Regions from separate parts of the Glutamicibacter sp. NPDC090743 genome, predicted to be linked through region 2. Evidence: riboswitches for the same ligand, from Rfam matches in the RefSeq annotation. Region 2 holds a riboswitch; each other region holds the start of a gene.
The links. Region 2 has a riboswitch for S-adenosylmethionine ahead of ACIQTS_RS14145 (acyl-CoA dehydrogenase). Riboswitches for the same ligand answer to the same signal wherever they lie in the genome.
Positions count from the first base shown of each region.

Region 1: linked by a shared signal. The riboswitch ahead of ACIQTS_RS04980 (acyl-CoA dehydrogenase family protein) and the one ahead of ACIQTS_RS14145 (acyl-CoA dehydrogenase) in region 2 are both predicted to bind S-adenosylmethionine.
Region 3: linked by a shared signal. The riboswitch ahead of ACIQTS_RS07595 (bifunctional o-acetylhomoserine/o-acetylserine sulfhydrylase) and the one ahead of ACIQTS_RS14145 (acyl-CoA dehydrogenase) in region 2 are both predicted to bind S-adenosylmethionine.

Region 1 covers NZ_JBIVXE010000002.1:324,744-332,010, reverse strand. Annotated here, with positions in the region: gene ACIQTS_RS05000 (aldehyde dehydrogenase family protein) at 1-666, shown strand, start outside; gene ACIQTS_RS04995 (CdaR family transcriptional regulator) at 724-1,785, shown strand; gene ACIQTS_RS04990 (GntP family permease) at 2,077-3,438, shown strand; gene ACIQTS_RS04985 (hypothetical protein) at 3,514-3,888, opposite strand; SAM riboswitch class I at 4,163-4,253, shown strand; gene ACIQTS_RS04980 (acyl-CoA dehydrogenase family protein) at 4,304-5,530, shown strand; gene ACIQTS_RS04975 (acyl-CoA dehydrogenase family protein) at 5,559-6,788, shown strand; gene ACIQTS_RS04970 (MBL fold metallo-hydrolase) at 6,906-7,267, opposite strand, start outside.
Region 2 covers NZ_JBIVXE010000006.1:235,721-242,987, reverse strand. Annotated here, with positions in the region: gene ACIQTS_RS14155 (aliphatic sulfonate ABC transporter substrate-binding protein) at 1-85, opposite strand, end outside; gene ACIQTS_RS14150 (ABC transporter ATP-binding protein) at 173-994, opposite strand; SAM riboswitch class I at 1,000-1,101, opposite strand; SAM riboswitch class I at 1,369-1,460, shown strand; gene ACIQTS_RS14145 (acyl-CoA dehydrogenase) at 1,476-2,807, shown strand; gene ACIQTS_RS14140 (LLM class flavin-dependent oxidoreductase) at 2,865-4,268, shown strand; gene ggt (gamma-glutamyltransferase) at 4,351-6,174, opposite strand; gene ACIQTS_RS14130 (NAD(P)H-binding protein) at 6,390-7,253, opposite strand.
Region 3 covers NZ_JBIVXE010000003.1:238,511-245,777, reverse strand. Annotated here, with positions in the region: gene ACIQTS_RS07610 (type II CAAX endopeptidase family protein) at 1-81, shown strand, start outside; gene ACIQTS_RS07605 (GNAT family acetyltransferase) at 100-516, shown strand; gene ACIQTS_RS07600 (VOC family protein) at 578-1,222, opposite strand; SAM riboswitch class IV at 1,395-1,514, shown strand; gene ACIQTS_RS07595 (bifunctional o-acetylhomoserine/o-acetylserine sulfhydrylase) at 1,606-2,949, shown strand; gene ACIQTS_RS07590 (homoserine O-acetyltransferase) at 2,952-4,097, shown strand; gene ACIQTS_RS07585 (SGNH/GDSL hydrolase family protein) at 4,180-5,037, opposite strand; gene ACIQTS_RS07580 (SHOCT domain-containing protein) at 5,106-5,504, opposite strand; gene ACIQTS_RS07575 (alpha/beta fold hydrolase) at 5,851-6,501, shown strand; gene ACIQTS_RS07570 (RNA-binding S4 domain-containing protein) at 6,502-6,732, opposite strand; gene ACIQTS_RS07565 (glycine--tRNA ligase) at 6,913-7,267, shown strand, end outside.

The sequences.
Region 1 (7,267 bases), on a different contig from region 2:
CCCGACGCGGATCTGGACAAGGCCATTCCGGCCGCGGCCATGAGCATCTTCGGCAACTCCGGCCAGGTCTGCGCGGCAGGGTCGCGACTGTATGTCCACGAAGACATCGCAGACCAGGTCATCGAAGGCATCGCCGGATTCGCGAAGAACCTCAAGCTGGGCGCTGGCCTGGCAGAAGGAACCCAGCTGGGCCCGCTGATCTCCCAGGCGCAGCGCGAGCGCGTGCTGGGGTACATCGAGGCGGGCATCGCTGATGGCGCGGAACTCGTTGCCGGTGGCTTGGCCGAAGGCGAAGAAGGATTCTTCGTGCAGCCCACCGTGCTGAAAAATGTCAGTCCGGACATGTCCATCGCCAAGGATGAGATCTTCGGGCCGGTGCTCTCGGTGAGCACCTTCGGCGACGAGGATTCGCTGGCCGAGGTGCTGCGCCGGGCCAACGACACCGACTACGGTCTCAATTCGGTGATCTTCACCCAGGACATTTCCCGCGCGTTGACCTTCGCCAAGAAAATCCAGGCCGGCAACGTCAGGGTGAATACCGGTGCCGGCATGGATGCGAACATGCCGTTCGGCGGATTCAAGCAGTCGGGGTGGGGCGCGGAAAATGGCCGTGAAGGCATCGAGGCCTACACCTCGCTGAAGTCGGTCACCGTCAAGCTCGACTAGCGGCAATGTTCTAATCCGGGACTGCTTTGCGCAGTCCCGGGCCGATAGGATGAGCTCATGAGCGAAAAGGAGCAACCCCGGCTGGCTAGCGCGTTGGCGCAGAAAGTCGTCGACACGATTGCGCCGACCATCAACCGCAATGTGAACATCATGAATGCTCACGGAGTCATCATTGCTTCTACGGATGCTGCGCGTATCGGTACCCACCACGACGGCAGCGCAGAGGCGATCCGCCGCAACAACATCATCCGTGTCAACCAGGCCGACGGCTCGGCCGGAACCCAGCCAGGGGTCAATGTGCCGCTGGTGCTGAACGACCAGCTCTGCGGCGTTGTGGGCGTGACCGGAGCTCCCCACGAGGTGGAACCGCTGGCCGGCCTAATTGCATTGACCGTTCAATTGCTCTTTGCCCAGGAACGCGAGCACTCTCGCAGCGCGCGGCGCGAGACCGAAGCCCGCGACATTATTTCTGCGTTAATCGCCGGTCGCGTTGCACCTGAAGTGATCGACCGCTCGCTCGCAGCGCATGGTTTGCGCGGGCCGAAATGCATTGAAGCTTGGCTGCCCCGAAGCGTGGGGGATCCGTCGCTCGAAGAGCCGGCGAAGGATCATCACCGCACGTCATGGATTAGCCTTTCCGGCGCGTACTGGAGGCTTTGCGCTGCCAGCGAGACAGCTTTCGCTCCCGAGCGCATGGACCAGGAACGTTTCCTGGTCTCCGCGCCTGTCGAAAAGGCCGAAGATCTCATGGCCGAAACCGAAGTGCTGCGCGTATTGGTGGGCTATCCGGCACTCGTGCCATCCCACGCGCGGCGCCGTATGTGGAGCCGGGAAATTGCTGTGGCTATCGCCCGCACCCCAGCCCGCAGCCTGGACCATGCAGCTGCCCCAGCGATGCAGCTCAATGAGGAACAAGCCAGAACCCTGCTGGTCGTTGCGACAGCTGCTTCGATGAGCCAAGCGGCCACGGATCTGCATATTCACCGCAATACCTTGGTGCAAAGACTTGAGCGGATAAGCCAGGTCAGCGGCGTCGATATTCGGCGGTCCAGCGAATCCCTGAAACTCCAGCATGCCATCTACGCGAGAGTGGCCTTGGGCCAGCTGCATGTTTTCTAGGCCCTGGAAACGAAGGGAGCTGGCGCCGGGGCTGGGAAGGGTGGGGTGTTTGCACACATTGGCTCTTTCGAACCCAGGGAAATGTGGTCGTGTGCCCATAGGTATTCGGGGTCACTTTTCCTAGTATTGGCAAGATGATCGATCTTTGCGCCCGAAACCGGGGTGGCACGGTGGCATCTAGCCCAACGGGCAAAGCCTTGAGCAGCTTTGCCGATAGGGCTGGTCCACCCGTTGAGCCATTGCGGGCTGGGCGCATTGAACTACCGATATTGGCAAAGGAGCCAACCCGCCGTGTACGAACTGCTTGTTCTGCTGATCCTTGTTGTGGCCATCGTGATGGTCACAGCACGCTTGAAGATCAGCCCATTCCTCGCCCTCGTTGGCGCAGCTATCCTGGCGGCCTTCGCCTACCGGATTCCGCTGGCCGACGTGGCTTCGACGGTCACCACGGCCTTTGGCAGCACCATGGGAAATATCGGACTGGTGATCCTGTTCGGAACAATGATCGGTGTCATCCTGGAGAAATCCGGCGCCGCGATCTCCATGGCAGATGCGCTGATCAAGGTCCTCGGTACCCGGTTCCCCAACCTGACGCTATCGATTATCGGCTACATCGTTTCCATTCCGGTCTTCTGCGACTCGGGATACGTGGTGCTCAACTCGCTGCGCAAAGCCATCACCCTGCGTACCGGGGTCTCCGGGCTGGCAACTTCCATCGCCCTGATGACCGGCCTGTACGCGACCCACACCATGGTGCCTCCAACTCCGGGCCCGCTGGCCGCAGCCGAAAGCATCGGCATTGCCGATAACCTGGGCTTGATCATCGCTGTCGGATTGCCCGTTGCGGCCATCTCGGCACTTGCCGGCTTGGCCTACGCCAGCCGCTTCAACAAGTCCCAATGGACCCCGTTGCCAAGCGACGACCACAATGACATCTCCGAACTCGACTATGAGCAGCTGCGTGCAAGCTTCGGAAAATTGCCCAGCCCGGCGCTGGCCTTCATGCCGATCCTGGTTCCGCTGGTGCTGATCTGTGCCGCATCCATTGCGAAGCTGCCCTCGCACCCGATGGGCGAAGGCGCTGCCCTGGAAATCCTTTCCTTCCTGGGGACGCCAGTTATTGCGCTGATCTTCGGCTTGATCTCCTCGACTTTCCTTTTGAGCGGTGGCAGCAAGCTGGCGGTCTTCAATGAGCAGATGAACGAAGCTGTACGCACCGCTGCTCCGATCTTGCTGATCACCGGTGCCGGCGCCGGCTTCGGCGCGGTCCTGGCCGCGTCGGATCTGACCACGATTCTTTCGGATTCACTCAGCGGACTGGGCTTGGGCCTGGCTGTGCCATTCCTGATCGCCGCTGCACTGAAGTCCGCCCAGGGCTCGTCCACCGTCTCAATGGTGACCACTTCCGCGCTGGTCGCTCCGATGCTCGGCTCCCTGGGCTTGGGTTCGGAGCTGGGCATGGTGCTATCCGTATTGGCAGTAGGCGCCGGTGCGATGGTTGTCTCGCACGCCAACGACTCCTACTTCTGGGTCGTCTCGCAGCTCAGCCGCATTCCGGTGATCACCGCCTACAAGACCCTGAGCGTGGCTACCGCCATCCAGGGCACCGCGGGGTTCCTGACTGTACTGGTCCTGGGAGCCGTACTGCTTTAGCAGCACGCCTTCCAAGAAAGCAACGGATCGCGCCATCGGCAGATGGCGCGATCCGTTGCTTTAAGCAGTACTGGATTAGCCCAGGCCTGCCGCCGGGAAGCTCCGCGCGGCCTTATTCGCTGTGGCAGTCGAGATCACCAGCAACGCGATGGCGGCCAGGTAGCCGGCTCCGGTCGCGGCGAAGGCGAAACCGAATTGGCCCAGCAGGCAGAGAACTGCTGCGCTGGCCAATGCCGCCCAACCGGCCCAGGAAGCCGCGGCAAGCAGGGGCGCAGCCTGCTGATGCCCGGCGAGCCAGGCCCCATCGCTGGCCAAGGTGTGGCGCGTCTTGATGCCGATCGCCGCATTGCGAGCGAGCTTCCGGTCCCGTGCCATCGGGGCGAGGAACGCTGCGACCAGCGTTATGCTCAGCAACCCGAACATGAAGGCAATCACGCCTGCTGGATCCACTTGCCGCCTCTTCTGCCGATTGATCTTGAATGGCCATTCTATGCGGTCGCATGGAAGTGCCCTGATCCACGCTGTGTTCCCAATCGATGCCTGCGGGAACGCTCTTGAGATCCAGTTCCGGCATGCCAAGTGCGTCATGCGAAGGTCATATGACGTCTTATCTGCCCGTTTTCCGGCAGGGCGAAGGCGCGAAGATGACGTATTTTGTCCTGCTGTTCCTCCGCATGACAGCGCCCTTCCCGAGGACCTGCCAGTAATGCTTGACTCGGAGCACAACCCATCCAGAGCGGCTGAGAGGCCTGGCTCCGAGACGCCGCAGCAAGCCTGCACTCCGCAGGTAGTGCTAACGCCAGGTTCGATGGATCCGCAGATTTTCTGCATCCTTCGGAATCCATAGCCCAAGAGGAGAACGAAGATGACTGTACTGGATACCCAATTGCCGCGCGTGCCCTACACCGGCACTGCTGATGAAGCTGAACTGGCTCATTGGCGCGACGTCGCCCAGCAAGTAGCTGGCCAGCTGGCGGCTGACGCGCTCGAACGCGACCGAAAGAACGCCCAGCCTTTCGCCGAAGTGCAGCTGCTGCGCGAAGCCGGGTTGCTCAATCTCTTGGTGCCTGCAGAATTCGGCGGAGCCGGAGCCCATTGGGAAATGGCTTTCGAAGCGGTCCGCATACTGGCCGCAGCTGATGGCTCCATCTCGCAGTTGCTGGCTTACCACTACATCAACCAGTCCGGCATTGCGTTCTACGCCCCGGCAGAAGCGCAAGGGGCATGGTGGCAGCGCACCGTGGAAGGTGGCTGGCTCTGGGGCGATTCGGTGAATCCAGTTGATCCGGATTTGACGCTGAGCGCCGAAGGGGACGGCTACCGACTGCATGGAGCCAAGCGATTCTCCACGGGTTCCGGTGTTGGCGAGGTCATCGTCATCAACGCGCTGGTCCAGGGCGGAGAATACGACGGGCAGATTCTCGCGTTGGTTCTGCCACGCGATATCGATGGCTTGGAAATCGTTGACGACTGGGACTACCTGGGACAGCGGCTGAGCGCGTCGAATTCCTTGAAGTTCCACAACGTGCGGCTCGAAGCAGGGGACTTGCTGGGATTCGTCACCGATGAACCGGTCTCCACCCTGCTTACCCCCGGTATCCAGTTGGCCTTCGCCAACTTCTACCTGGGCATCGCCCAGGGAGCACTGGAGCGCGGCAAGCAGATCTTGCTGGGCCGCAAGAACGCCTGGCTGTTCTCGCAGGCAGAGACCTACTCGCAGGACCCGATCTTCCAGCGCACCGTCGGAGAGCTCAAAGCCCGCACTGCAGCAGTGGCGGCGCTGACCGAGAAGCTGGGCCGGAAATTCGATGCCCTGCTCTCGAAGGCCGGGGAAGTCACCCGGCCCGAACGAGCGGCGTTGGCCGTGGAAATTGCTGAAGCCAAGGTGGTCTCCACTGAGGTGGGAGTGGATGTGGCGAACCGGATCTTCGAGGTGACCGGTTCATCTTCGACTGCGAACTCGGTGGGTCTGGACCTGTACTGGCGCAATGTGCGCACCCATTCGCTGCACGACCCAGTGGACTACAAGAAGATCGAGGTCGGCGCCTACTTCCTGCGCGGAGAGTCCCAGCCGCTCTCGCTGTACACCTAAGAAAACTTCTCCCGGATTGGACTGAACGATGACTGTACTTGCAACTGGCAATCGACTCGCAGGACTCAAAAACCGCTTCGCACCGCTCTTCGCGCGCATTGCGCAGGGTGCAGCTGAACGCGACCGCACCGGCGAATTGCCCTACCAGCAGGTCGCGGACCTGGCTGCTGCCGGCTTTGGTGCGGTTCGGATCCCGGAATCGCACGGGGGTGCCGGTGCTACGCTGCCCGAACTCTTCGAGCTCTTCGTGGATCTCGCGGCCGCGGATTCCAATATTGCCCAAGCGCTGCGCGCGCACTTCGCCTTCGTCGAGGACCGTCTGGTTGCGGCCCCCGGCCCGGGGCGCGACAAGTGGCTGGCCCGCTTCGTGGCGGGAGAACTGGTGGGTAACTCCTGGACCGAGGTCGGCACCGTCAAGGTCGGGGACGTGATCACCAAGGTCACCCCGGACGGCGAGGGCGGATTCAAGATCAACGGCACCAAGTACTACTCCACCGGCTCGATCTTCGCCGACTGGCTCGATACCTACGCAGAGCGCACCGACACCGGAAAGCGCGTGATCGCCGCAGTCAACCGCCACCAGCCCGGCGTCGAGCTGGCCGATGACTGGGATGGCTTCGGCCAGCGCACCACGGGTACCGGCACCTCCACCTTCACCGATGCGATTGTCGCCGAAGAAGACCTCATCGACTTCGATACGCGTTTCAAGTACCAGACAGCTTTCTACCAGCAGGTGCTGCTCGCTGTTCTGGCCGGCTCCGCCAAAGCAGCCGAGCGCGACTTCGCCGCCGAGCTGAAGGCGCGCAAGCGGACCTTCAGCCATGCCGCGGCCAATCTGGCGGCCGAAGACCCGCAGCTGCTGCAGGTGATCGGCGAGGTCTCCGCGGCGGCCTTCGCTGCCGCGGCAACGGTGGAACGAGTGTCGACGGCATTGCAGGGAGCCTATGAAACTGCGCAGGCGCTGCACACCGGCGAGGTGACCGGGGATGAGGACGAAGCAGCCAACGATGCGGCAGAGCTGGCCAGCGCCCAGGCGCAGGTGGTGCTCACGCCATTGGTCCTCAACGCGATCACCCACGCTTTTGATGCGCTGGCCGCCAGCGCCACGAGCGTTACCAAGAACCTGGACCGGCACTGGCGCAATGCCCGTACCGCCGGCAACCACAACCCCTGGGTGTTCAAGGCGCGGTTGATTGGCGACCTGGCGGTCAATGGCACCGAGCTTCCGCGCGTGTGGGCGATTGGTGCATCAAAGTAGATTCCATGGTCTTGCGGGCCCAGCATCCTTTGCCGGTGCTGGGCTCGTGGTCGTCGGCCCGGGGCAATTGATCGACCATCGTTCCAGTCGCCTGACGGATAGCTGCCGGCCTTGGCCCTAGCGCACCTGGGTAACCGTGCCACTTGCGATATGGAAGATATCCAAGTCGCGGGGCACGAAGAGGCCGCCAGAGAACTGTTTCGAAACCCGCTGCCAAACTTCCATTCCAGATCCAGCGGGAACCAAATGATGCAGCGCCAAGTTCCGTGCTCCAGCCCGCTGGGCGATTCGACCTGCGTCTTCTGCGGTGGTGTGCGCGCGCCGATGATGTCCCATGCTCGCTTCCAGTTCGGAGGATGAGGCATGCGGGTAGCTACGAGCGATGGCCTCCAGATCAATAGCTTCATGGAACAGCAAGTCGCAGCCTTGGGACAGGCGCGCAAGATTTGCGCTTGGCGCTGTATCGCCGGAAACCACGA
Region 2 (7,267 bases):
CAGCACAGCCGGTCAGGGCAATTGCGCCAACGAGCAAGGCGGCGGCGGACAATGCAGTGCGGCGGGTGAGACGGTTCAAAAGCATGGAGAATCCTAGAATTGTGCGTGCAAGCGGTGTAGGTGAAAGGCAGAGAGGCCGCCGAATGGTTCGGGCCCCACGGCGTGCCCGGGACTAATGGTTGGTTGGGTCGACGCCGAGCAGGCGCAATAGGTGCAGACGATCTGCAACGAACTTTTCATCGGTATGCCGGCGTGGATGCCCAGCTGAGATGGACAGATCTTCGATGACGCCCGCTGCACTATGCCCAGCACCTCGCCCCAGAACAATCACGCGGTCAGCCAAAGTCAACGCCTCGTCCACATCATGGGTCACCATGAGAACGGTGGTGGGGAACGATGCGTGAATCGAGAGCAGCAGATCCTGCATCTTCAAGCGTGTCAGCGCATCGAGGGCTCCGAAGGGTTCATCAAGAAGCAATACACCCGGGCGCCGAGCCAGCGCGCGAGCCAGCGAAACCCGCTGCGCCATGCCTCCGGAGATCTCTCGTGGGCGCAAGCTGGCTGCATGGCTCAGACCGGTCAGCTCGATCAACTCATCGATCAGCGAGTTGCCGGCGCGCTTATCGGTTTCCGGTGCCAGGCCTAGTGCAATGTTCTGGCGAACCGAGCGCCATGGCAGCAGCCGGGGCTCCTGGAAGGCAACGGCGCATAACTCGTTGATGCCGGTGACCTCGCGGGTGCCGGTGCGGATGGTGCCGGTGGTGGGGTGGTCCAAGCCCGATACTGAACGCAGCAGCGTGGATTTTCCGCAACCGCTGGCTCCAAGAATGGCCACGACTTGACCTGCTGGAATTTGCAGGTTGATATCGGCCAGGACGGTGCGGCTTTCCATCTTGGTGGTGAAGGTCCGCGACACGTTGCTGAACTGCACGTCCAGGGCGCTTGAAGCTGAGACAACGGGAGCTGCCTCGGGCGCTGCAAAGGAAAGAGTCATGTTCATCTCCATCGGTCCTGGCGGTAGCACCGGCCTGCAGAGCAAAACTCCAAAGGTGGTTGCTGCGGCGTCAACGAGCCAGATCTCTCGGCCGCTCGGGATGGTTACGTGTCCATTACAACGAGTCGAACGATTTGAACGCAAATCTCGCGTAATATGAAAAAATCTTCGACAACTACGTCACATTGCCCAGAAATTTCGTTATTTATTTTATTGCAGGCTGGTTTGCTCGACATTAAGCAAAACTTTGCAACTCATCTTCGGCAGGACACGGATTAGGCTGTGAAATTTGAAGATGGGCACTGCCGGCACTGGGACGAAATGTGACTTCGCGGGTTGGAATCACCGGTTTATTACCGTTACAAATGAATTACGACCCATCCAGAGCGGCTGAGAGATCTGGCTCCACGACGCCGCAGCAACCACCCCAATAGCGGGACGGTGCTACCGCCAGGACCGATGGAAAGAATTGAGAACCCTGATGCCTATTGGTGAATCGCACAATGCCCTCGGACTGGACTTCAACCAGCTCAGTGACCCTTCGCAGGCCACCGCAATGGGCCTGGACAAGTTTGAAGAACAGTTGCCGACTAGGCAATTGCTGAAAATCACCCCCGGACCAAGTGCGGATGAGCAATACGACCGGCTGGCCGAAATCTTCCGTCCCGTTTTTGCGCAGATCGCCGCAACCGCCAAGGACCGCGACTTGAACCGCGTGCTTCCTTTCGAGCAGGTAGGCCTGCTGAATCGCGAGCGGTTCGGTGCGTTGCGCCTTTCCGTTGCCGATGGGGGCTACGGCGCACGGCTGGTGGATGTCTTCCGCTTGCTCATCGAGCTGTCCGAGGCGGACTCCCACGTAGGCCAGCTGTGGCGTGCACATGTCGCATTCGTCGAGAACGTCTTGGCGCTGGAGGACGAAGAGCTGCGCAAGAAGTGGGTCGCTCGCATCGCTGCCGGGCAGATTATCGGCAACGCCTACACCGAACGCGGTGGCAACGCCCTGGGCACCTTGAACACCAAGGCCAGCACCGTGGACGGGCGCTGGGTGATCGACGGTGAAAAGTACTACTGCACCGGCACCATTTTTGCCGACTGGACCACCGTTGCCGTGGCCCACCCGGAGCTCGCCGGCCGCCAGATCGCCGTGGTCTCCACCCAGCGCAGCGGCGTCAAGATCCTCGACGACTGGGATGGATTCGGCCAGGGGCTTACCGGAACCGGCACCACCGAATTCCACCAGGTCCCGGTGGATTGCTTCATGCCGCAGCAGACCAATGACTCCGAAGCGGCGATCTTCCAGCTGGTGCTCATGGCCGTGCAGGCCGGCATCGCCCGCGCCGCGCTGAACGACCTGCGTAGCGCGGTGCAGGCGCGCACCCGCATCTTCACCACCGGAACCGGGGTGCCGGTATACCAGGAACCCCAGGTCCTCCAGCTGGTGGGCGAAGTTTCCGCGGAGTCCTTCGCTGCCGACTCCGTGGTGATCGGCGCGGTACTCGAAGTTGAAGCCGCCTTGGGCGACCCGGGACTGAACGACGAAGAACGCTACGCAGTATGCGAGCTGGCCGCCAACCGCGCGCAAACCGTGGTGCAGCCACTGGCCATCGGCGTGACCAGCAAGCTCTTCGACGGACTGGGAGCCTCGTCCACCAGAAGCGGCTGCAACCTGGACCGGCACTGGCGCAATGCGCGCACCATCGCCACGCATAACCCGGCGATCTACAAGGCGCGCATCGTCGGGGACTACGAGATCAACGGTGTCCAGCCGCAGCGGCTGTCCGTCACCGGCGAAGATTCAACCCAGCGGGCTTGAGGGCCTGCGACGCAAACCAGCAACTTTCCACGATTACCGACCTATGGGGGCAAAGCCATGAGCGAGAACAAGCGCGAGATCTTATTCAACGCATTCGACATGAACTGCGTGGTGCACCAGTCGCCGGGCCTGTGGCGCCATCCGCAGGACAAGGCCTCGACCTACAACACCCTGGGCTACTGGACCCACCTGGCCAAGGTGCTGGAAAAGGGGAAGTTCGACGGGCTGTTCCTTGCTGACGTGCTGGGCACCTACGACGTGTACAAGGGCACCAACGTGACCCCGCTGGGCTCCGGCGCGCAGGCACCGGTCAACGACCCGATGATGCTGGTTTCCGCCATGGCCGCTGTGACCCAGAACCTCGGCTTCGGCGTCACCGCAGGTACCGCCTATGAGCACCCGTACGCTTTCGCCCGCCGCTTGGCCACCTTGGACCACCTGACCAACGGCCGCGTGGGCTGGAACGTCGTCACCGGCTACCTGCCATCGGCGGCCCGCAATATGGGCCAGGAAGACCAGATGGAGCACGACGAGCGCTACAACCACGCCGATGAGTACCTCGAGGTGGTCTACAAGCTGCTCGAAGGCTCGTGGGAAGACGACGCGGTGCAGAACAACAAGGCCACCGGCGTCTACACCGACCCGGCCAAGGTGCACCCGATCGAGCACGAGGGCAAGTACTTCAAGGTCCCGGGCATCGCCATCACCGAGCCGTCCACCCAGCGCACCCCGGTGATCTACCAGGCCGGCGCCTCCAAGCGCGGCACCGAGTTCGCCGCGTCGAACGCCGAAGCGATCTTCGTCAATTGCCCCACCCGCGACCTGCTGAAGGAAGCGGTCAGCAAGATCCGTGACGCTGCCGAGGCCGCCGGGCGTGGCCGCTACGACATCAAGGTCTTCGCCATGCAGACCATCATTACCGCCGAAACCACCGAACTGGCCCAGGCGAAGTTCCAGGACTACAGCTCCTACGTGGATATCGAGGGGTCGCTGGCACTGCTGTCCGGCTGGACCGGCATCGACATGTCCGTCTACGGTCCCGACGATGTCATCGGCGACGACGTGAAGTCCAACGCCATCCAGTCCTCGGTGGAAACCTTCAAGAAGGCCAGCGGCGATACCGGCAAGCCGTGGACCATCCGCCAGCTGGCCGAATGGATCGGCGTGGGCGGATTCGGCCCGGTCTCCGTTGGTTCCGGCGCCGAGGTAGCCGAGAAGCTCATCGACTGGGTGGACTACACTGACGTGGACGGCTTCAACCTCGCCTATGCTGTCACTCCGGGCACCTTCGAGGACATCGTCGAGTACGTGGTTCCCGAGCTGCAGGCGCGCGGGGTCTACAAGACCGAATACACCGAGGGCTCGCTGCGCCACAAGATGTTCGGCGCCGGCGACCGCGTGAAGGACACCCACCGCGCAGCCCGGTACAAGATCTCCAACCGGATGGCCGCGCAGGCCTAGGCGCATCGCCTGCTAGCGCAGCAGACAGCGGCCCCCGGCACCTTCGAATGAAGTTGCCGGGGGCCGCCGTCTGCCTGCGGGCCTATTCGGTTGGCTGCAGCACCATGGCTGAACCGCCGCCGCGCCTCGTGGGCTCGGCCGCGGCGGTGAGTGTGCCGTCGGCAGCGATTTCCACCGCTTCAACCGCCCCGATTTCCGCCTGCGGAGTGAAGGAATCCCCAGCTGGCGCGAGCTTGTGCCCGAAGGCTTCGAGCGCCGAACCATGGGCTTGGATGAACTCCGGTTCCGCGGTGACCACTGCCGTATTGCGCTGGGAAGCACGTGGAGCGGCGATGGCTTCGCTGATATCCATGCCCAGATCAATGCGGTTCACCAGGGTCTGCAGCACCGTGGTGATGATGGTTGAACCACCGGGGGAGCCGATGGCCAGCACCGGCTCGCCGTCCTGCAGGACAATGGTCGGAGCCATCGAGGAACGCGGGCGCTTGCCAGGTTCAATGCGGTTCGGATCCTGCGGGTCGTACACCGTGGAGAAATCGGTCAGCTCGTTGTTCAGCAGGAAACCGCGATCGGGGACCACCATACCCGAGCCGCCGGTCTGCTCGATGGTCAACGTGTAGGAAACGGCATTGCCCCAACGGTCCACGACCGACAGATGGGTGGTGGAGATGTTCTCCGTATCCTGCTCCACTACCGGTTCGCTGGTAGCCGCAGGGCATTGGCCATCATAGTTTTCAAGGTCGCCCGGAGCGACCGGCTTCGTTGCGGCCTGATCCGGATCAATGGCGCAGGCACGATCCGCGCCGAATAACTTGTCCGTCAAGGTCCGGGTCGGGACGCTGGTGAACGCGGGGTCGCCGACGTACTTGCCGCGATCAGCGTAGGCGAGCGCAGTTGCCTCGAAATAATGATGCAAGGCATCGGGTTCTTCCATGGCTGGCAAATCGAATTCGCCCAGAATGTTCAGCGATTCGCCGATGGTCGTTCCGCCACTGGAAGAAGGAGCCATGCCGAAGACGTCGTAGCCCCGGTAGTTCACCTTTGTCGGTGCCTGCTCCACCACTTCGTAGCCGGCCAGGTCGGCGGTGCCCAGCTGCCCTGCGGGAACCGGGAGGGTGGTGTCTTCGCTCTTTGGCGGCGCCTGTACCGTTTGGGCGATGTCGGCAGCCAGTTCGCCCTCATAGAATCCATCAATGCCTTGCTTGGCCAGCATCCGGTAGGTGTGTGCGAGATCCGGATTCTTGAAAATGCTCCCGACTTCCGGAGCATCTCCGCCGGGCAGGAACAATTCGCTCGTGGAGGTGAACGCGGCGAACCGTTCCTTGTTGTCCAGGGTCTGCTCGCGGAACGTCTCGTCGATGACAAAGCCGCGTGAAGCGATCTGGGTCGCCGGCCGCAGAACCTGTTTCAGGTTCTGCGAACCCCAATTATCCAGTGCGCGCTGCCAGGTGGCCACTGTCCCGGGCACGCCTACGGCCACACCACTGGTGACCAGGTCCGGGGTGAAGTTATACGGCTCGCCGGTTCCAGGATCGATGAAGGCATCATGCCCAATGCCTGCCGGGGCGGTTTCGCGGCCGTCGATGGTGCTGACCTTGCCCGACTTCGCATCGTAGTGCATGAAGTATCCGCCGCCGCCAATGCCTGCGCTATAGGGTTCGGTGACGCCCAGTGCCGCCGCGGTTGCCACAGCCGCATCGACGGCGTTGCCTCCCTTGCGCAGGATTTCGATGCCGGCAGCCGTGGCTTCCGGATCAACCGACGAGACTGCGCCTCCAGTGCCGATGGCGGTCGGGTCCTTCTGGGTGTGCCGTGGTTCGGCGCTCGCCGGAAGCGCTGAGAAAGCTCCCAGGCCCAAGGCGATGGCTGCCGCGCAGGCAACTGATCTTAAACGTACTCGTGGCATGCTTTGATCTCCTCTGCAGGTGGGGATGAAGTATGCGCAAATTTACGGGAGCGGGAACTCGCCACGCGGTTGTGACACGCAGCACCATGGGTTTGCGCGGCAATTTCGGCATTGCCGCGCGAATATTCCGGGTTGTGACGCGTTAAAGCGGCGGGCAGGCACCGCGGCCTCGATCGCCGCCAGTGCCTGCCCGCTGGAACCCTAGTACACCTGGGCTACTTGTCCAGGTTGTCCTTGATGACTTTGCCCAAGGAAGCCGGGGCGCGGCCGATCAGCTGAGCCAGCTCCCCGGAGTCCACCTCCAGCGCTCCTTCTCGAATGCGCATGTCGGTATCGACGAGGATGTGCGCGAACGGTCCGGGGACGCCGGCATCAGCGTAGATCTTTTCCAGTTGCCCGGGATCCATTTCCTGGTAGGCGATGTCCTGGCCGGCGGCAGCGCCAACCGCGCCAGCAAGCTGGGCGAGGGTGAATGGCTTGTCGCTGCCCAGCTCGTAGATCCTGCCGTTCTGGTCTTCCTCGGAAAGCAGCACGGCCGCAGCGGCATCCGCATAGTCTGCACGGGCGGCAGCGCTGATCTTGCCGTCGCCGGCGGCACCGAGCACCGTGCCGCTGTTGAGGTAGCCCATCAACTGGTCGGTGTAGTTCTCGATGTACCATCCATTGCGCAACAGCACGTAGTCGATGCCGGATCCGGCCAGCAGCCGTTCGGTGGCGATGTGCTCCTCGGCGAGCTTCATGCCGCCGGACAGGGCGTTGGCAATGGAGGTGTAGGCGATCAGCGAGACATCCACGTGCTTGGCGGCATTGATGACGTTCTCATGCTGGGCAACGCGCTGGCCCACCTCGCTGGCCGAAATCAGCAGCAGCTTGTCTATGCCTTCGAGTGCGGACACGAGAGTTGGCTGGGCGTTGTAATCGGCAACACGGGTTTCCAGGCCTTTGCCTGCGAGCGGTTCCAGCTTCTGCTCGGAGCGGCCAATGGCGACCAGATCAGCGGCATTCGCCCCGCGCGCCAGCAGCGCGTCGATGACTAGATTTCCAAGCTGTCCGGTGGCACCGGTAATTGCGATCTTCATGGGGTCCTCTCGTT
Region 3 (7,267 bases), on a different contig from region 2:
GTTATCGCGCACTTCCTGCTTGATGCCATCGGCTTCGTGGGATACGCCTTGGTCGGGCCGGCCATCGGAATCGGCCAGTAGCGCCGGTAAGCTGAGCCAATGCAGATTACCGTGCTGCGCGAAGAGGACCTTCGCCAAGCAGTTGAATTGTGGGAAGCAACTGGGCTGACTCGTCCGTGGAATGATGCGCTCGCCGACGCCCGACGGGCTTTGGCCGAGCCTACTTCCACGGTGCTGTCCATCGTTGAGAACGATCAACTCATGGCTACTGCGATGGTTGGCCATGATGGCCACCGAGGTTGGCTCTACTATGTTGCGGTGGATCCGTGCCGGCAGGGCAACGGACTGGGAAGGGCGCTGGTGGATGCCGCTGTCCTGTGGCTGCGGGATCTCGGCGTGCCCAAGGTGCAGCTCATGGTCCGCGAGGAGAACTCTGCCGTCATCGATTTCTATGAACGGCTGGGCTTCGAAGACCAGCACGTCGCGGTCCTGGGGAAGCGGCTGGACCGGCCTTAAGGAAAAGAAAGTAGGTGGGGACGCCATTGTCCCCGCCTACTTGCGATCTCTGCGGAACTGTTTACAGCACCACGGTTCCGGACTCGGTCTCAAAGGTAACCGACATGATGCCCGGAGTGCCATTCGGCGCTTCATATTGCATGGTGACAGCGCCCAAATTGACGTTCTGCGGCTGGCCCAGCCAATCCAGCACCCGTTCACGCGAGCCGGCGATGGCGATCTGGCTGATGGCGCCGGCAGGTTCCAGCGCCTTGGACGGATGCAGCTCCTCGGATCCTTCATCCCAGGAAATCAGGTACGGGCACTGCGGATCGGCGATCAGGCCCTTGATGCCAATCTGCTGCCAGGTCAGTTCGCGGCCATCAGGGAACTTCCGGTTGCCCGGCACCGACTTGCGGCCCAAGCGGTCCTCGGCACTGGATAGGTCCTCCACCGAGACGCACCAGCCCATCCAGCCGCCGCCGAGCTCCGAACGGGCGCGAACCGCCTGTCCGAAGGGTGCCTTGTCGCTGGCCGGGTGGTTCAGGACTTCAACCACCTCCAGGTACTGGCCATGCTTGAGCGGGAAGATGACATTGCGTGTTCCGAATCGTGGATGCACGCCGCCCTTGACGAATTCCAGTCCAAGGGACTCGGAGATTCTTTCAGCGGTTGGCAACAGCCCGTCTGGGCCGCATGCATAACTTACGTGATCTAGCCTCATCATGTGCCCATCATGGCAACATGTGATGCGAGTCTCTACTTAGGCACACCTAAGTGCCGTGATGCTATCGAATACTCTGCGATGAACCTGCAATATTCGCGAAATATGACCGATTGAGTCCAATGACGAGCCCTTGCGTTGCAAAGATCTTCGGTTTTCGGGCAAACTGGTACCAGGTCATGAGTCCCAGTAACAAGCCCCGGCTTACTGGGCGGCAACCCTCCAACCGCGGTGGGGTGCCCCGGGTGAAGACCTGGCCCTTGAACGCACAAGGCATCAAGGACAAGCGCGGGTTACCCCTGGAAGTCGTCACGATATGGTGCTTCCTGTCGGTGTCTTTTCAGTGGCGTACCCCCATAGTCATGAAACGCTATTTGGAGGAAACCATGAGCAATAACTGGTCATTTGAAACCCGTCAGATCCACTCCGGCCAGACCCCGGATCCGACGACCGGAGCACGGGCTCTCCCGATTTTCCAAACCACCTCTTTCGTCTTCCCCAGCGCCCAGAGCGCTGCTGCACGTTTCGCGCTGCAGGAACTGGAGCCGATCTACACCCGTATCGGCAACCCGACCACTGACGCGGTGGAAACCCGCATCGCTGACCTGGAGGGCGGCGTTGGAGCACTGCTGCTCTCTTCGGGACAGGCTGCCACCACTTTCGCCATCTTGAATTTGGCCGAAGCCGGCGACCACCTGGTGGCCAGCCCCAGCCTGTATGGCGGAACCCAGAACCTGCTCAAGCACACGCTCAAGCGCCTGGGCATCGAGGTCACCTTCGTTTCGGACCCGGACAACCTGGATGATTGGCGTGCCGCGGTGCGTCCGAACACCAAGGCCTTCTTCGGGGAAACCATCTCCAATCCGCGACAGGACGTCCTGGACATCGAGGGCATCTCGGCGATCGCCCACGAAGCTGGCGTGCCGCTGCTGGTGGACAACACCCTGGCCACCCCGTACCTGATCCGCCCGATCGAGTGGGGCGCGGATATCGTGATCCATTCGGCCACCAAGTTCCTTGGCGGCCACGGCAATGCCATTGCCGGTGTCATCGTGGACTCGGGCAACTTCGACTTCGCCAAGGACGCCGACCGCTTCCCGGGATTCAACACCCCGGACGAGTCATACAACGGCCTGGTCTTCGCCCGCGACCTGGGTGTCAACGGCATCCTGGGCGCCAATCTGGCCTACATCCTCAAGGCCCGCGTGCAGTTGCTGCGCGATTTGGGTTCCTCGGTTGCGCCGTTCAACGCGTTCTTGATCGCGCAGGGCCTGGAAACCTTGTCGCTGCGCATTGAGCGCCACGGCCAGAATGCCGTAGAAGTTGCCAATTGGCTCGAAGCCCGCGAGGAAGTGCAGAAGGTCGCCTACGCAGGCCTGAAGTCCTCGCCTTGGCATGAGCGTGCGCAGAAGTACAGCGATCAGGGCGCCGGCTCGATCATCGCGTTCGAACTGGAGGGCGGTTCGGAAGCCGGCCAGGCCTTCGTGGACGCACTGGTATTGCACTCCAATGTCGCGAACATCGGCGACGTGCGCTCATTGGTCATCCACCCGGCCTCCACCACCCATGCCCAGCTCTCCGAAGCTGAGCAGGTTGCGGCCGGCGTGAGCCCGGGACTGGTGCGGCTGAGCGTCGGACTGGAGAATATCAAGGATATTCTGGCCGATCTGGAACTGGGCTTCCAAGCTGTTGCAGCCCTCGAGAACAAGGAACTGCAGGAAACCCTCTAGGCATGGCATCCATTGTGACTACTGAAGATACTCTGCGCGCCGAAGAGCTCGCTGGCGGGCAAGACGGCATTTTGCGCCGTAAGTCCGTGGGGGAGCACCACTTCGAATTCGGTGGATTCCTTCCGGACGTGGTGCTGGCCTATGAAACGTGGGGGACGCTAGCAGCTGATGGCTCCAACGCGGTGCTGGTGATGCATGCGCTCACCGGTGACGCCCACGTTGCGCAAGGCGATTCGCAAAGCGCCGGCTGGTGGGAAGAACTCGTAGGCCCCGGCGCCACGGTTGACACCAATGAGTACTTTGTCGTGTCCATCAACATGGTGGGTGGTTGCAATGGTTCCACCGGCCCCTCGTCCTTGGGCGACCAGGGCCTGCCCTACGGTTCGAGCTTTCCCTTCGTCACCATCAAGGACTCGGTGCGCCTTGAAGCGCGGCTGGCCAAGCAACTGGGAATTGATTCCTGGCATGCGGTCATTGGCGGTTCGATGGGCGGTGCGCGCGCGTTGGAATACGCCGTCGAGTTCCCCGACCAAGTCAAGAACCTCGTAGTGATGGCCTCGAGCGCGCAGGCGACTGCCGAGCAAATTGCCTTTGCACAGGTGCAAACCCAATCCATCCGGTTGGATCCGCACTTCTGCAATGGCGACTACTACGGCAACGATGCGCGCCCGGACGCCGGTCTTGGCTTGGCTCGCCGCCTGGCCCACATCACCTATCGTTCCGAGGCCGAGCTTGAAACCCGTTTCTCGCGCAACCCGCAGGATGGCGAGAAGCCAACGGGTCTGCTCGAGGGGCCTCGCGGGCGGTACCAGGTGGAAAGCTATCTTGACCATCAGGCCAGCAAGTTGGTGAATCGTTTCGATGCCAACAGCTACCTGGTGCTCACCGAGGCGCTGATGAGCCATGATGTGGCTCGCGGCCATGAATCCCTGGAAGCCGCCTTGGCGCGACTGGCGAAGGTCAACGTGGTGGTTGCCGCGGTAACCACTGACCGGTTGTACTTTCCTGAGCAGTCAGTGAAGCTGGCTTCGTCGCTGGCCAAGCCAAAACCGGTGCACTACATTGATTCGCCGATTGGCCACGATGGATTCCTGACCGATGCCACGCAGCTCGATGGCGTGCTTCGGACCTTGGTGTTCGGAGACTGAACCCCGGAAGGGGCTCGGGAAGATTTCAAAGCCTGAAGCAGTTCCGCCAGTAATCGGTGGAACTGCTTCAGGCTTTTCATGCCTACTTGGCGCTGTCGCCGGCGCCGAGCGAGTCGTTTGGCTTGGTCTGCGCAAACGGCGTGGCCGAGGGCCGTTTCGGGGTGATGCCGTCGCCGGAGGACTGGTGGCGCAGGCGGCGCAATACCCAGGGAGCAAGATGCTCACGCGCCCACTGCAGATCCTCCTTGCGGGCTTCCCTCCAGCTGCGTTCATCCACGGCCGGAACGATTTCGGTGTCCAGCGGATGCGCGACGTTCAGCGAGTCCAGTGCCATGGCGGCAATGCGCTGGTGCCCGGCGGGGGAGAAGTGCAGGCGATCCGGTGCCCACATCTGGGATTGGTGCAACTCCTGCAAGGCCCACATGTCCGCCACGATGGCGTCGTGGCGGGCGGCTACGGTGCGCACGTTTTCGTTGTAGATCGCCACCTTGCCTCGGATGCTTCCCAAAACCGGGGTATCGCGAATATCGGGCCCGGTGAAGAGCAAGAGCGTGGCGCCCGTATCGGTGAGCTTGGCTACCGCATTGTCGAGGATATCTGCAATCTTGTCTGGATCCCCGCCCGGGCGCAGGACGTCGTTGCCGCCTGCGCAGAGCGAGATCAGATCGGGCTTCAGGTCAATGCAGGGATCGAGCTGTTCGGCAACGATCTGGCCGATCAGCCGGCCTCGAATGGCGAGATTGGCATACGAGAAGTCCGGGACGGTGCGGCTGAGCTCATGGGCCAAGCGGTCGGCCCAGCCAAGGTGGCGGCCGGTGCTCGACGGGTCGGGGTCGCCGATGCCCTCGGTGAACGAGTCCCCAATGGCGACATAGCGGCGCCACGGATGCAGTGGGGCATTGGCGGAAGTTGATGGTTCAGAAGCAGAATCGTTTGGCACGAATCTATTGTTACCAAAGGGTAACTTATAGTCAATCATTCCCGAGGATGATTCCATGAGCCGCCGTGCTAGACGCTCAAAGCGTCCCGGCGCGCCTGCAAGTACTCGTCGCGGGTAATGATTCCTCGCGAGTGCAGGGAATCGAGTTCGGCAAGCTTGTCCTCAAGGGATTTTTCCGGCGCCAGCATAGCTGAATTAGCGGCTCTTGCCATCAGTTCGGTTTCCAGGGTCAGCGGATCAAAACCGGCGCTCTTGGCTTTGCGGTAATTGCGCACCGCTACGAAGATGATCAATCCGATAACGGCGATAAAGAGCATGGCGAACAGGGGAGTGCCGACTGAAAATACGGTGTCCACGTTTTCGAATAGGGACGAAGCGCTTCCCGGGTCCGGTTCGATGTACCCGAAACTATCGAGATCCTCTTGCAGCTGCCCCGGAATATTGTCGCTGTATTCAATTTCGTCCATGGCGCCTATTCCTAACTCTGTCGCTGCCTCGTCCGGCGAGAGCGGCGTTCCGGAGGGCCGTGAGGCCGTTGGTCCAGTTGAACACGAAAAACTTGGAAAGCTAAGCAATTTTTACAAGATTTATAATCTTGTAACATGTCAACTGGATTTCCAGGCCTTGGAAGACCAAGGTTCCAGGAGAGTGCCGGCCAACGCCATCAGCAGATTCGACGGCGATTATGGGGAAGTTCTGCGGCACCCGGGCGCTGCCATCGCCGGTGGCCGGGGACTTGATGGAATCGGGTCGCGGAAGCGCTGAGCTAGCTGTAGTTCCCCGCTACGTCCTGTTCGATAGTCTTGGGGAACTATGACTATCCCGGATCAGGCTCCAGTGGCCATCATCTCCCGTAACGACGAATCCCGCCTTGGAACTCCGCTGCTGGTGTTCCTGCACGGCTATGGCTCGAATGAACAAGACCTCATGGGGCTCTCGCAGCATCTGCCCGAAGAGTTCACTTACCTCTCGGTGCGCGCACCGCTGCAAGCAGGCCCGGGGTACAGCTGGTTCCCGCTGACCCAGGAAATCGACTACTCCATCGAGTCGGTGGCACGCAGCGTCGAAGCGCTATGGGCATTGCTGGAACCGCTGGTAAAACAGCACTCCTCGATCACCCTGCTCGGTTTCTCCCAGGGCATGGCCATGGCCACTTCATTGGCACGCTACCAGCCCGATTCCATTGAAGCCGTCGTCGGGCTCTCGGGCTTCGCCGTGGATCCCGGGCCCCTGGAAATATTCGACGACGCGAAGCTGGCAGAAAAGCCGCTGCCGCTGTTCTGGGGCCGCGACCTGTCTGACCCGGTGATCACCCGGGACAAGATCGAATACACCCTGGGGTGGGTCCCGGGGCACACCGAATTGGCCAGCGAAACCTACCGGCAGATTGGCCACTCGGTGTGCATGGAAGAACTACAGGATGTGGCCGAGTTCCTCAACAGGGTCGTCCTGGGGAAAAGCTGACTACTGCTGGGCGGTGACCTTCACGCATTCACCATTCACGCACACCACGTCGCCGGGGCGGATCTGCGCCCCGCGACGGGTGTCCACCTCTCCATTGACGGTGACGATTCCGTCGGAAATCATTTCCTTGGCGTGGATGCCATCCTCGGCCAGGGAGGCAAGTTTGAGCAACTGGCCCAAGCGGATGGACTCGTCGCGGATTTCTAGGTCAAAAGCTTCGTTGGCACTCATGGCTTCCATTCTTCCCTAAATAAGTGCGCTGCATCGTAAGAATCGGCCAAAGGCGTGGAAGTTCACGTCGGCGTTACCTGATTCGGCTTCGTCTGCAGGCCGCGGAAACGATACCCTTGGAAGGTATGTATTTTTCTACGGACCGCAACCAGCGGCCTCGTAATTCCCATTGGAGTTGATATGGCGCCACAGTCCAAGCTAGACCAGGTTATTTCCCTCGCAAAGCGTCGAGGATTCGTTTTCCAGGCTGGTGAAATCTACGGTGGTTCCCGTTCGGCATGGGATTACGGTCCCCTGGGCACCGAACTGAAGGAAAACATCAAGCGCGAGTGGTGGCAGAACTTCGTTCGCGGCCGCGAGGACATGGTTGGCCTGGACTCGTCGATCATCTTGCCCAAGGCTGTCTGGGAAGCGTCGGGCCACGTGGCCACCTTCACCGACCCGCTGGTCGAATGCATCCAGTGCCACAAGCGCCACCGCCAGGACCACCTGATCGAGGCTTTCGAGACCAAGAAGGGCCGTGCCGCCAAGGACG